Regions from separate parts of the Marinomonas dokdonensis genome, predicted to be linked through region 1. Evidence: predicted binding sites of a transcription regulator. Region 1 holds the regulator's gene; each other region holds the start of a gene.

Region 1 (4,717 bases):
TGCAAAGCTGTATTCCACACAAGGCACGACCACAGCAGAAACAATCATTGCCTATATCAACTCGGAAAAAGTTGTTATGACGCGTTCCGTAAGAGGACACTATGAACCTACTCCTAAAAATTAGCTCCATGTTCATGGCTGCTGCTATCAGCCAGCAAACATTAGCCCTTCCTGATGATACCCGCCAACCTCTTGACATACAGGCGGATGAAGCCTCTTTTGATCAGCAAACTGGGGAAGCCATTTACACAGGCAATGTGTTTATTACTCAAGGTTCAATCCAAATTGAAGCGGACTACCTAAAAATCAATACTGATTTAGCAACACAGCAATTTAATAAGCTTGAAGCTAAGGGTAAGCCTGCCAAATTCAGCCAGCAGATTGATCTCGAAGGCAACATGGTGATTAGCCAAGGCAACCAAATTCATTACTCAACGACTCTAGGCCGACTGGAGATCACTGGAGATGGCTACCTGAATCAAACCGACAACAAGGTTTCTGCCGATTATATCTTGTATATGGTGAACACTGGCGCCTTTGAAGCCAGCAAAAAAGGCACTGGTCGCGTCACTATGACATTACAACCTCAAACAGAAGAATAAAGAGAATGACATGGCACTTCTAGAAGCAAAACATCTCGCCAAGAGCTATAAAAAGCGCCAAGTGGTGAAAGATGTTTCTTTATCTGTTGAATCTGGTCAAGCCGTCGGTTTATTAGGCCCTAATGGCGCAGGCAAAACCACTTGCTTCTACATGATTGTGGGCATGGTGAGCAATGATGCTGGCGGTATTTTTATTGATGGTCAAGACATCACCAGTAATGCCATGCATACCCGTGCACAAAAAGGCATTGGCTACTTACCCCAAGAAGCCTCCATCTTTCGTAAAATGTCTGTAGAAGACAATATTTCCGCTATTTTGGAGACTCGCAAGGAGCTAAACAAAGCTCAGCAAGCAGAAAAGCTTGAAAGTTTGCTTGAAGAGTTTCATGTTACTCACATTCGCAAGAACCTCGGCATGGCCCTTTCCGGTGGCGAAAGACGCCGCGTAGAAATTGCTCGCGCTCTGGCAATGAATCCAAAGTTCATTTTATTAGATGAACCTTTCGCGGGTGTAGACCCGATTTCGGTGGGCGACATCAAGCTCATCATCAAGCATCTGCAAGACAGTGGCATAGGTGTTTTAATCACCGACCATAACGTACGAGAAACCCTAGACATCTGTGATAAAGCCTACATAGTCGGCAATGGTCATATCATTGCTTCTGGCGACGCGGAAACCGTTATCAATAATGAACAGGTGAAAAAGGTATATCTAGGCGACGATTTCCGCCTATAACCCCCTTATCATTATTGTTCAAAGAGAGTAGTATGCATAACTCGTTCCAATTCACCTATTTAGAAAGAGTTGCTTTATGAAGCAGTCTTTACAGCTTAAAATCGGTCAACAACTGACCATGACACCTCAGTTACAACAAGCCATACGCCTGTTGCAACTCTCTACTTTAGATTTGAAGCAAGAGATCCATGAATTTCTTGAATCCAATCCCCTGCTTGAAATTGACGACGATGAAAGCCCTATCGTCCAAACTACAACAAGCAGCGAAGAAAAAACGGATAAAAAAACCGAATCAGAAAACCCTGTTATCGAAGCTGAAGAAGCTCGCATTGAATCTGAATGGACGGATAGCATTCCTGAAGAGCTGTCTATTGATAGTAATTGGGATGACACCTATCAGAACTCGGCATCAATAGGCGAACAGAGTGGCTACGAAGGTGGCGACACAGATTTTGAAAGCCGCAATGCTCCTGATGAAAGCATTCAAGACCATCTCATTTGGCAGCTTAATCTAACCCACATGTCTGACCGGGACATTGAAATCGCTTACGCCATTATTGAATGTGTTAAATCTGATGGTTATCTGAGCATTACACCGGACGACATTTGGCAATCTCTAAGCCAAGAGCTTGAGGACCTAGAGTTTGATGAAGTCATTGCCGTGCAGCACAGACTTCAGCGCTTTGATCCGGTTGGTGTGTGTTCAATTGATTTAAGAGACTGTTTATTAGTACAACTGGAAGCTTTCCAGAATCACCCTCTTTATAAAAATACTCACAATCTAATTGATAATTACTTACCTCTATTAGGCAACCGCGACTTTACGCAGTTAATCCGTAAAACCAAGCTCAAGGAAGCCGCTTTAAAAGAGGTCATTGATTTAATTCAACAGCTTAATCCAAGACCTGGCTCTGTTATTGATCATGGCGATACCGATTATGTTATTCCTGATGTTTCGGTGAAAAAGGTGAATGATGTTTGGCAAGTGGAGCTCAATAACGACGCCCTGCCACCCGTCAAAATCAATGAAACTTATTCAGCCATGGCGAGCACAGCCGTCAACACGGAAGATGCCACCTACATTAAGACCTCTTTGCAAGAAGCAAAATGGTTCATAAAAAGTTTACAAAGCCGTAATGAAACTTTGTTAAAAGTAGCCAGCTGTATTGTAAACCGCCAAATTGACTTTTTTGAGCTTGGCGAAGAAGCCATGAAACCTATGGTATTGCATGATGTTGCAGAAGAAGTCGGCATGCATGAATCAACCATTTCCCGTGTGACAACGCAGAAATACATGCACACGCCAAAAGGTATTTTTGAGCTTAAATACTTTTTCTCCAGCCATGTAAATACAGCCTCAGGTGGTGAGTGCTCTTCAACCGCCATCCGAGCCATGATCAAGAAATTGGTGGCGGAAGAGCCACCTAAGAAACCACTGAGTGACAATAAGCTGGCGACAACGCTAGCGGACCAAGGCATTCAAGTAGCGCGAAGGACTGTCGCCAAATACCGAGAGGCGATGAACATCCCTCCTTCCAATGAACGAAAACGACTGATTTAAGACGGATGTGACCTTTATCATGCCATTGAAATCACTACTAAAAACTGAGTTGTGTTTTGCCAAACAAGACATAGTGAGTAAAAAAAGAGTTTTAGAGAACCTAGCCAGCATTGTTTCGGACCGCTTACACTGTGAAAACAGCGCTGTTTACGATGCTCTTTTAGGGCGTGAAAAACTAGGCAGTACAGGGGTTGGTAACGGTATCGCCATTCCTCATTGTCGTCTTGAGTCAGCTAACCATACGGCAGTTGTCGTCTTGTCCCTCAACGAAGCGATTGATTTTGACTCCATCGATAGAAAGCCTGTGGATTTGATTTTTGCCTTAATTGTACCGCCACATGAATGTGACCAGCATTTATCAACGCTGGCGAAAATTGCCGAAATGGCGCAATCTTCAGAAACCCTAGACAAACTTAGAGCGGCGAAGACTGACGAAGAATTGTTCAACACGTTCCACTCTTTATTATAAGGAACAGCCATGCTTGAAGAGACAGTTACCATTATAAATAAGTTAGGCTTGCATGCTCGTGCCGCCGGCAAGCTTATTGAAACAACGTCTAGATTTTCATGCGACATCACGATTGAAAAAGATGGCCGCAATGTAGACGGCAAAAGCATTATGGCCATGATGATGCTAGCGGCCAGTAAGGGCACTCAGATCAAGATTAAGACCAACGGTGAAGACGAAGCTGAAGCCTTAAAAAGCGTTATTGAATTAATCAATAATCGTTTTGACGAAGACGAGTAGACTCATGTCTGAGCAATCCATGTTAACTCATCTGCAAACGGTTTCGGACTCTCTTGAGTCCGGTGCCACCATGCAAATACGTTACCTTCTGAACGGGGCCCTACCCGCACAGGACGTTGCTCGCCTTTTAGAATCCTCCCCACCAAAAGAACGTAAACTCCTATGGGAGCTTATCGATTCCGAAAACGAAGGTGACGTCCTTCAATACCTAAGCGAAGACATAGGTGTCCAATTCCTAAAAGAGATGGATACAGAGCGCTTAGTGGCTGTCTCTGAACACTTTGAAAGTGATGACCTCGCCGATTTACTCCAACATCTACCAGAGACAGTTGTAAAAGAAGTTTTGGCCTCTATGACGGCCCAAGACAGAACTCGAGTCGAAACACTATTAAGCTACTCTGAAGACTCGGCCGGCGGCCTGATGAACACGGACACCATCACAATTCGTCCGAATATCACTCTGGATATTGTATTTCGCTATTTGCGACGTCATGAAGAACTGCCAGACATGACTGACAGCCTATTGGTGGTAAGCCGCTCCGATCGCTTACTCGGCTCTCTCCCCATCACCAAATTACTGGTGGCCGATACGGACTTAACCGTTCGCGATGTTATGGAAACAGAAGACGAAGTGATTTACGCCGACACACCTGTCAGCGAAGTTGCGCAACTGTTTGAAAAAATGGACTTGGTTTCTGCTCCCGTTGTTGATAAAAACACCCATAAGTTATTAGGTCGTATCACCATTGATGACGTGGTGGATGTTATTCGAGACGAAGCAGAGCACTCCATGTTGAGCATGGCAGGTCTTGATGATGATGAAGATACCTTCTCGCCTATACTTAAAACTACCAAGCGTCGTGCAGTTTGGTTAGGCATTAACCTGATCACAGCCTTCACTGCCTCTTATGTTATTGGCTTGTTTCAGGACACTCTCGACCAAGTTGTCGCCCTAGCGATCTTAATGCCGATTGTCGCCAGCATGGGGGGCATTGCTGGCTCCCAAGTACTCACCCTAGTAATACGGGGTATCGCTCTCAACCAAATTGGCTCCACCAACACCCGCTGGT
Region 2 (4,717 bases), on a different contig from region 1:
CAGGTGCGTCCAGATACCAGTGAATTGATCTCTCAAATGCGCGCTTCGATGGGCTAAATAGATGAAAGCCCAGTGGTTTAGCTCGGTCACACAAATTGGCGAAGACAGATGGCAAGCCGCCATAGGTGATACCAGCTACCCCTTTGCCAAGTTTGCTTTTCATCAAGCACTAGAGGATAGCCATTGTATTGGTGAGAATACTGGCTGGTACCCAGAATATCTTTTGCTGATGGCCGATGATGACTCCCCTTTAGCTGTCGTCCCCAGCTATTTGAAAACTCACTCCCAAGGTGAGTTTGTCTTTGATCATGCTTGGGCCGAGGCTTACCATCGCTATGGTATGCGCTATTTCCCCAAACGCATTTGGGCGGTGCCTTTTTCGCCAGTGACTGGGCCTCGAATTTTTTCCCATCTAGAGTCGGCTGACATTGATGCTCTGTACCCTGTGGTGGCTCAATTAATGACAGAGACAGGACAGCAAAGAGAGCTTTCTAGTTGGCATTTACTGTTTTGCCCTGCACCACAATCCAGTTTGCTTCGTTCTGAAGATGACTTAATGGAGCGTATTTCCTGTCAGTTCCATTGGTTTAATCGGGATTATAAAAGCATGGAGGACTACTTTAGTCATTTCTCCAGCCGCAAACGCAAAGCAGCTCGTAAGGAGCGACAAAAAGTACAGCAACAAGGTATACACCTCACCCGTCGTCTAGGTTCTGAGCTTACTGAAGATGACATAGAGCTGTTTTATCAGTGTTATCAGTCAACCTATGCAAAACGTGGTCAACAAGGTTATCTAAGCCGTGAATTCTTTGCCCAACTGGCCCAGACCATGGGTGATAGCGTGCTCTTAGTGCAGGCGTATCGAGGAGAACAAGCGATTGCCGCTTCATGGTGCTTCTTTGATGAGCGCTCTTTGTATGGGCGTTACTGGGGCTGTATCGAAGAGGTGGATTGTTTGCACTTTGAAGCCTGTTATTACCAAGGAATCGAGTTCTGTTTAGAGCGTGGCTTACAGCACTTTGATCCGGGTACCCAAGGGGAACATAAAATTGCGCGAGGCTTTGAGCCGGTGTTTAGCTACAGTATTCACCATATTGCGCATCCAGGCTTTGCGGAAGCGATTGATCATTACTGCCAAGAAGAAGCCCAAGCTGTGCGTGAGTATCACCAAGACACTCACGCACTTTTGCCGTTTAAACAAGATAATTAAATGTCTTGGTGTGGGCCAAACAGCTCATAATGAATACGATCAGACGATACACCTAGTGATGCCAGCTGCTGTTTTGCAAACATCATGAAATTTACAGGTCCACATAAGTAAAAATCACCATCTTCAATAGGCAGGTCATTTTTGGTTGGCTCTAGTGCCATCTTACCTTCATAGACACCTTCTTCTGCTTTATCTGGCTTTTCATACCAAGTGTGTACACTCAAAGGTAAAGACCCTTTTAGGCTATTCACATGGTCTTTAAAGGAATGTTGGTGTGAGCTGGCACAAGCATGTAAATAGCTAATAGGCTGTGAGTAACCCTGTTGGTTCAAGGTGTCCAACATGGACTGCATTGGCGTTAAACCAACACCACCAGAAATGAGAGCCACTGGTTTTTGTTTGTCTTGGAAGATGAAGTCGCCCGCTGGTGGCATTAATTCCACTTCATCATCTACGTTAAGGTGGTCGTGTAGATAGTGAGACATGACACCGGCAAGATCACCCTCGCCATCACGTTTCACACTGATGCGGTATGTTTTACCATTTGGTGCGGTAGATAAAGAATATTGGCGAATTTCATCGTATTCATTGCCTTGAGGGTGAACTTTAACGCCTAGGTATTGACCTGGAAGATAGTCAATGACATTGCCTCCATCGACAGGGGCAAAAACAAAACTAGTGACCAGTTCTGACTCTGGAATTTTAGAAATGACTTTGAAGCGACGGAAGTCTTTCCAGCCACCTGCTTGTGCAGCGCGCTCCTCATAAAGATCGTTTTCTATTTTGATGAAAATATCGGCCAGTTGCTTATAAGCCGCTCCCCAAGCTTCTTCTACCTCTGGTGTAAAAGCGTCAGGTGCGAGTTCTCGAAGCGTTTCGATTAAATGATGACCGACAACATCGTATTGAGCTGGGTTGATGTTAAAGCTAGTGTGCTTATGAGCAATACGCATAACCGCGCTGGTGAGTACGTCTAAGTTATCAATATGTGTTGCGTAGGCCGCAATGGCATTAAACAAGGCAGCCGGCTGGCGTCCTGTGTTTTGGTGTGTCATGTTGAACACATCTTGTAGCTCAGGATGGTGAGTAAATAGACGATTGTAGAAATGTTCTGTAATCGCTGTTCCAGCGGATGCCAATAGTGGAATGGTCGCTTTTACCGTGTCTATATGTTGTTGAGATAGCATGATGTCTCCTTAATGAATAAGCCCTTAGTTAATAAGCTCTCAATGAATAAACACTTAATGTGTTTGCTATCTCTATTATTTGCTAAGTTCGTGCCAAATAAAAATAGTCAATAAAAACATAAGGTTATGGTTTTTGATTTATTTATAGAGTCAATGTGACCTATCTAAATAAAATATTTATGATACCTTTGAGTCAATAAGACTTAAATTTGATTGCCATAATGGATTTCTTTTATGAATAAGGTTTCAAGTAACGCCCTACTTAGCTTTGCACTTGATCTTGCGGGCTCTGTTGCTCATTCCAGTCGTTTTGAAGAATTGGTGTATGCAATACGCTCTATCATTGATTGCGATGCGGTTGTATTACTTGTAAACCATAATGACGTGCTGACACCGATTGCTCAGCGGGGCTTATCTGATGATCTGATGGGAAGACGCTTTAGCATTGAAGAGCATCCTAGACTGAAAGTGATTTGCGAGAGCAATTACCCTGTCCGTTTTCCTGCTGATTCTACATTACCAGATCCATACGATGGCATGGTCATTGGCCATGACGATCATCTACGGGTGCATTCTTGTATGGGGGTACCTTTGTATTTAGAAGGCAAATTGATCGGTGTGGTGACCCTAGACAGTATTACTCCTGGTGTATTTGATGACATTAATGCAAGAGCGTTGGAGATCATTGGCGCCATGTCCGCTATGACCTTGAATACAGCTATGTTGATGGAGCAATTGGAAGATAAAACATGGCAAGCTCAACAGGAATTGCAAGCCATCAATGAACAAGGCCAAGTGAAAGATGGCAGTGAGATGATCGGTCAGAGTGATCTGATGAAAGCGCTAGAGCAAGCCATTAAGCTGGTGGCACCTTCTGACTTTGCGATCTTGATTGAAGGGGAAACAGGCGTTGGTAAGGAGCTTGTCGCCCGTATGCTTCATCAAACATCCCTACGATCTGCCTCTCCTATGGTGTATGTGAATTGCGCGGCCATTCCTCATCATTTAATTGAAAGTGAACTATTTGGGCATGTGAAAGGAGCGTTTACCGGTGCAGACCGTGATCGCCAAGGTAAGTTCTTGCTTGCAGATGGAGGTACCTTGTTCCTCGATGAAATCGGTGAGTTACCATTAGAGGTACAGGGCACCTTACTAAGAGCCATTCAAAACCAAGAGATCCAAGCGGTTGGTAAAGATCAAGTTCGTAAAATCGACGTGAGAATTATCGCCGCCACCAACCGTCATTTAGAAACCGAAGTGTCAGAACAACGTTTTCGTGCTGACCTTTTCCATCGCCTCAGTGTGTTTCCTATTCAGGTTCCGGCCTTGCGGCATCGACAAGGAGACATTCCTCTATTAGCCGGTTTCTTCGCTGAACGATTCCGCCGTAAATTAGGCTTACAACAACTTACTTTATCCAGCTCTGCCATAGGGTTATTAGAAACGTATCATTGGCCTGGAAATGTACGCGAACTGGAACATGTTATCTCTCGTGCGGCTTTATTTGCCAAGGCAGATATCCCATCTGGGATTACTGTTATCTCTAAAAATCATCTAAAAGGGTTACAGATAGATAGAGGTGAAAAAGAAGGGATGCAAAACACAGTAATGGCTGAACGTCACAGCATAGCCAAAGAACCCATTAATTTTCGTTTAGAAACAGAGGCTTATCAACGAAACCTAATTCGTAACACATTGGACAATACTAATGGTAATTGGACAGAGGCGGCTAAGTTTCTGTCTATGGACAGAGCTAATCTAGCGCGCTTAGCTAAGCGACTCGGTATTAAAGTGGTGAGACAGGTTAAGTCCTAAAAGACTTAACCTGTTGGCTTAACAACGGTTTTCAAGGTGAATCCTGTGACCTTCATAGTGCCTATTATGACTAAAATAGTGCCGATAAGCGTATGCCAGCCGACAGTTTCATCTAAGAAAATGACGCCCCAGAAGACACCAAAAATAGGGATCAAGAAAGTCACAGTTAATGTGGACGGCATGCCGATATCGTCCACCAGTTTGTAGAAAATCAAAAAGGCGACGCCAGTACAAATAACGCCTAGAGCGATAACCGAAGCGATCACAATCCAATTAATGTCTTCCGCCGAATTCGGTGGAATAAAGATTAACAATGGCGCAATGAACAAGGTTGCCATCAACATGGAGCCATAAGAGTTGGTAATAGGGTCTACTTTTTTCGCTTTTTGCGTGTAAACACTGACAATGCCGTAGCAAATTGGAGCGCACATCACCACAAATACAGCTAAGAGATTGTTCTCTTTGACGATTTCTGGATCGAATCCGACAATGACTGCAACACCAA
Region 3 (4,717 bases), on a different contig from region 1:
GCATCGGCCACACTTTCCGTTTGAGTATAATTAAACGTATCCGGGTCAGTCGGGTCAAAATCATCTTTAATGTAAGGCGGTACGTCATCCCCTTGGGAGTCAAGGTTCACTTTCAAATCAATTTGCGATGTTGCTTCAGGTAAAATTCGATCCGTAGGCACTACCAGATTTTCAAGATTACCTCCCACTAAACCGTCAACTGCATTATAACCTTGTACATTAAGGCCATTGTTTGTCACCAAGTTACCATCAGCATCCAACTTGAAGTTACCAGCTCGGGTATAAGATTGAGCAACATTACCACCCAATACAAAGAAACCACTACCATCAACGGCTAAGTCTAAGTTGTTATCGGTATAAGATAGGTTACCGGAAGAAAATTCTTGCGCCACCTTACTCACACTAACACCAGAACCAATACTGTTGTTACTGCCGGCACCAAGAACACTGGTATTGTAGAGATCGTCAAATTCGATACGTGACTTTTTGAAACCTGTAGTATCGGCGTTGGCAATGTTATTACCTGTCACACTTAAATAGTCTGCTGAGGCCTTAATGCCTGAAAGCGCTGTATTGAAACCCATAATACCCTCCGATTACCCTAAAATTTCCAATTCATTTGTAAGATTGATCTTGCCGTGATTTTCCACGTTTAAAACCGTGCCATTTTCACCATTAATGGTGACGCCTTGAATGCGAGTAGGTAGCTGCGTCGTCATTGCCGACACTTCACCTTTCTCATTCATTGATGAAGCGGCAAAACGGTATTCACCAGACGGCAAAATATTTCCCTCATCATCTTGTCTGTTCCATTTATACTCCGCCCCAGTGAGTTCGGCGGTTCTTACCAACTGATTGTCAGCATCATAAATCTTCAATGTCGCGGACCGTGAGCCTTCAGGAATAACGGTTTTTAATAACACCTCATCCTGAGCATCAGTCACAGCAGTCTTGCTGCCATCCATCATGACTGACTTACCTACTAATGTTGAAGCGCTTAACGCTTGATTAGAGGTGAGTGCCGAGGCCATATTTTCTAACTGATCAGAAATGCTGGTGAGTTTCTCTAATGAGCTAAACTGAGACATTTGCGCCACCATATCATTGGTGTCTTGAGGCGCAGTCGGATCCTGCCCTTTAAGCTGTTCAATATAGAGCTTTAGGAACACATTCTGATCAGCAAGGCCTGCTTCAGTGACCGCTTCCGCTGGTTTTTCGATACCAGCCTTAGCCTTAGCACCTTCTGTGCCGTACTGAGCGATTAAGCCATTTAAAGGATTACTATCGGATATATTTGCCATACATCACCTATACCTGACCAAGCGTTAACATTTTTTGCATCATGCTTTTGGCCGAGTTCATAATTTCCACGTTAGTTTGGAAGGATCTTGAAGCAGACATCATGTCAGCCATCTCTTCCATTGGGTTTACATTTGGGTAAAACACATAACCTTCTTCGTTTGCCATAGGGTGATCTGGTTCATATCTAGGTTGTAACGGCGCATCGGACTCCACAATGGCATCCACTTTCACCCCAACCCCAGCACCACTCTCGTCTATGGTGGCATTCGACCAACCATAATTTTTCATATTGTCATTCATCATCTGTGAAAACACAGGCTTACGTGCTCGATAGGTTTGATCTGCAGAGCTTGCCACGCTGTCCACGTTTGCCATATTACTCGCCACAGTATTCAGTCGGACTGTCTGGGCGCTCATAGCTGAGCCTGAAATAGCAAAAATATTACTTAAAGACATAAAAATTAATTCCCTGTCAGCGCTTTTTTCATGCCGCTAATTTTGCGATCGAGAAACATAAAGCTGGTATCAAACTGTAACGAGTTTTCTGCAAATTCAGCTTGTTCGCGCTGCATATCCACAGTGTTACCATCCAAAGATGGCTGATTAGGATTACGATAAAAAAGCCCGCTTTCTGTTGCGCTAGAGCCGCCAGACAAATGGTTCTGACTGGTTGCCGACAACTTCAATTTCGCTTGCTCATTCGCCAACATGCCGTCAAAAGAGATATCTCTTGCCTTGTAATTAGGCGTATCGGCATTGGCGATATTATTTGCAAGTATGGCAGCACGAGCACTTCTAAAACCCAACATTTTATCGTGTCCTGCAAATGCCTTATCGAACGAAATTGCCATCCTAACCTCATGTATTAATTCACTTCACATACATAAAGCAATAATGATGCCAAATAAAAAACACAACGAAATCAACACCTTAATGTTTCACTTTTTCCTGATCGGCAAAAAGCGGCAATAGCGAATAGCTTAAAGTGGGGATTTTTTAGACAAAAAAAGCCCGCTTATTTGCATAAGCGGGCCTACAAACAAGAGTTCTAATTACAAAGCTTTCGCTTTATAAACAATTCCAGGGTGACACTGGACAATTTCAAAGTAAACTGACAGACCACTCAAAGCCTCCGCGCCACCAAGAAACAAATATCCTCCGGGCTTTAAGCAAGCGTGCATGCGTTTAATAATATCCATTTTCAAATCAGCTGAGAAATAGATCAGCACATTACGACAAAAGATAATATCAAATTTACCCAAGGCACTAAAAGAGTCGATTAAGTTTAAGTGTTTAAAGCTCACACGCTTACTGATCTGAGGGCGAATTTTCCAAGTTTTATCATCAATTTTATCGAAGTATTTATTTTGAAGATCTAACCCCAACCCCCGAGCAATGGCTAAACTATCGTATTCCCCTTGCTTAGCGTGAGCTAAGATATTGGTGCATATATCCGTTGCAACAATTTCACAGCGACTGCTATGAGTTTTGGACTCCTCGACCACCATACTAATGGAGTATGGTTCTTGACCCGTCGAAGAAGCAGCCGACCAGATTCTTAAAGGGACGTTAGCGTGCTCAGGCAGCAACTTATTTTTGAGTATTTCAAAAGGGTGGGAGTCCCTAAACCACAAAGTTTCGTTAGTCGTCATGGCGTTTATGACTTCTTCTTTGAGCTTAGGGTTACGGCCCGCTTCAAGCACTTCAACTAAGCGCTCAATTTTATCAAACTTCTCTCGCTCTAAAATGCGGCCTAGTCGGCTTGCCACTAAGTATTGTTTGTTATCACTTAGCGAAATGCCACATACTTTTTGCAAGTAATCTCGAAATTTAACATAACCATTAGGTGTAATAGCATTGGCACTACTGAGCATTAACACTCCATATTTCAGGCTCAATTTTCAGCATTGAGCTCTAACAGTTATTCAACAAAGTCGAATCAATTACTCACTTTGCACTTGAACAGTTTCGATCGCCAGTCTTGCCAGTTCATCTGGCTGAAACTTAGCAAGGAAACCATCCGCTCCTACCTTTTTAACCATCGCTTCATTGAAGACACCACTTAGAGAGGTATGCAACAAGATAAATAGATCTTGTAAGCGACTATCATTACGAATCGCTGTGGTTAGTGTATAACCATCCATTTCTGGCATTTCGATATCAGAAATGACCATAGAAAACTCTTTAGTAACATCTGCGCCATCAGCAACCATACCTTGCAGGAACTCAAGAGCCTCTCGACCGTCACACAGCACTGTCGTAGCAAAGCCAACTTGCTCCATACAGCGTTTAATCTGTTTCCGCGCCACGGAAGAGTCATCTACGATTAGGATATGATGTTGCTTGGCATTTTCCTGCACATCATCGGTGACAATACCATCTGAAATAGCCTGACGAGTCGGAGCCACTTCGGAAAGAATCTGCTCCACATCGATAATTTCGACCATTTCTTTGTCAACCTGACAAACCGCTGTTAAGTAGTTGTCATTGGACAAGCCTTTTGGCGGTGGCTGAATATCACTCCAGTTCATGTTTACAATACGCTCAACTCCGCGTACTAAGAAACCCTGTATACGACGGTTATACTCAGTAATAATAACGAAGCATTGGCTAATATTTTCAATTGGGCTAGCACCCGTAGCAAGACCAAGATCAAGAATCGGAATCGTACCACCACGGATATGAGCAACCCCTCGAACGACAGGGCTACTGTGAGGCATGGTGGTCAATTTAGGACATTGGAGAACTTCTTTCACTTTAAAAACGTTAATGCCGTAGATTTGCTTACCGTTTAAACGAAACAGCAACAATTCCAGGCGATTTTCTCCAACCAGCTGAGTGCGTTGATTTACACTATCTAAAACGCCAGCCATACATGCCTCCAACAAATCTTAAGTAAACAGCAAAAAGGGGAACTACCCAGTGTTAAAAGATAATGCCCAATGATAGAGTGATTTTTATAAATTTACTAATATCTTATCCCCTATCTGATATTAAATACACAACTAGAGATAAAGAGTATTCATTATGGGAGTAGCAAGGCTAACAATAGCCTTCATTTGTTTACAAATCGGTGGACTTTTTGCCGCTTCAATTGAAGAACAGTTAAACCGCTTCATTAATGAAGTCGAAATTCCACGCTTGGCCGAAATTTACCCCAATGCCAGCATCAAAATTGCGCTCAACAATTTAGCTTCCCTTAACTACCTTCCAACCTGTCAAGATGAAACAGTGAGCATCAGCAACCAAAGAGAAGGTGCAGCGAAACGTACTAACTATGTCATAAGTTGTTCAAACCCAGTTTGGAAGTCCTATGTTCCTGCCACCCAATCAATCCTAGTGTCCGCAATAAGAACCAGTGCACCAATTAAGCGAGGGGACACCATCAACCAGTCCAACACCAGTATTGGCGAAG

What was found. Region 1 encodes sigma-54, which starts transcription at its own class of promoters, with help from an activator protein. Its sites were predicted from a motif close to TGGCACNNNNNTTGCTNT; they were not measured.
Region 2: the regulator sigma-54 is predicted to act here: its motif matches at 2,476-2,493, upstream of hmpA (NO-inducible flavohemoprotein).
Region 3: the regulator sigma-54 is predicted to act here: its motif matches at 2,188-2,205, upstream of flgB (flagellar basal body rod protein FlgB).

The regions. Positions count from the first base shown of each region.
Region 1 is NZ_JBRAND010000004.1:51,444-56,160, reverse strand. It holds gene lptC (LPS export ABC transporter periplasmic protein LptC) at 1-124, shown strand, start outside; gene lptA (lipopolysaccharide transport periplasmic protein LptA) at 102-602, shown strand; gene lptB (LPS export ABC transporter ATP-binding protein) at 613-1,338, shown strand; gene ACUM5Y_RS11005 (RNA polymerase factor sigma-54) at 1,415-2,899, shown strand; gene ACUM5Y_RS11000 (PTS sugar transporter subunit IIA) at 2,919-3,368, shown strand; gene ACUM5Y_RS10995 (HPr family phosphocarrier protein) at 3,378-3,647, shown strand; gene mgtE (magnesium transporter) at 3,652-4,717, shown strand, end outside.
Region 2 is NZ_JBRAND010000003.1:206,462-211,178, forward strand. It holds gene aroE (shikimate dehydrogenase) at 1-57, shown strand, start outside; gene ACUM5Y_RS08705 (GNAT family N-acetyltransferase) at 62-1,210, shown strand; gene hmpA (NO-inducible flavohemoprotein) at 1,207-2,397, opposite strand; gene norR (nitric oxide reductase transcriptional regulator NorR) at 2,632-4,212, shown strand; gene ACUM5Y_RS08720 (DMT family transporter) at 4,218-4,717, opposite strand, start outside.
Region 3 is NZ_JBRAND010000001.1:613,964-618,680, forward strand. It holds gene ACUM5Y_RS02895 (flagellar hook-basal body complex protein) at 1-584, opposite strand, end outside; gene ACUM5Y_RS02900 (flagellar hook assembly protein FlgD) at 597-1,301, opposite strand; gene flgC (flagellar basal body rod protein FlgC) at 1,309-1,758, opposite strand; gene flgB (flagellar basal body rod protein FlgB) at 1,764-2,153, opposite strand; gene ACUM5Y_RS02915 (CheR family methyltransferase) at 2,355-3,176, opposite strand; gene ACUM5Y_RS02920 (chemotaxis protein CheV) at 3,246-4,175, opposite strand; gene flgA (flagellar basal body P-ring formation chaperone FlgA) at 4,330-4,717, shown strand, end outside.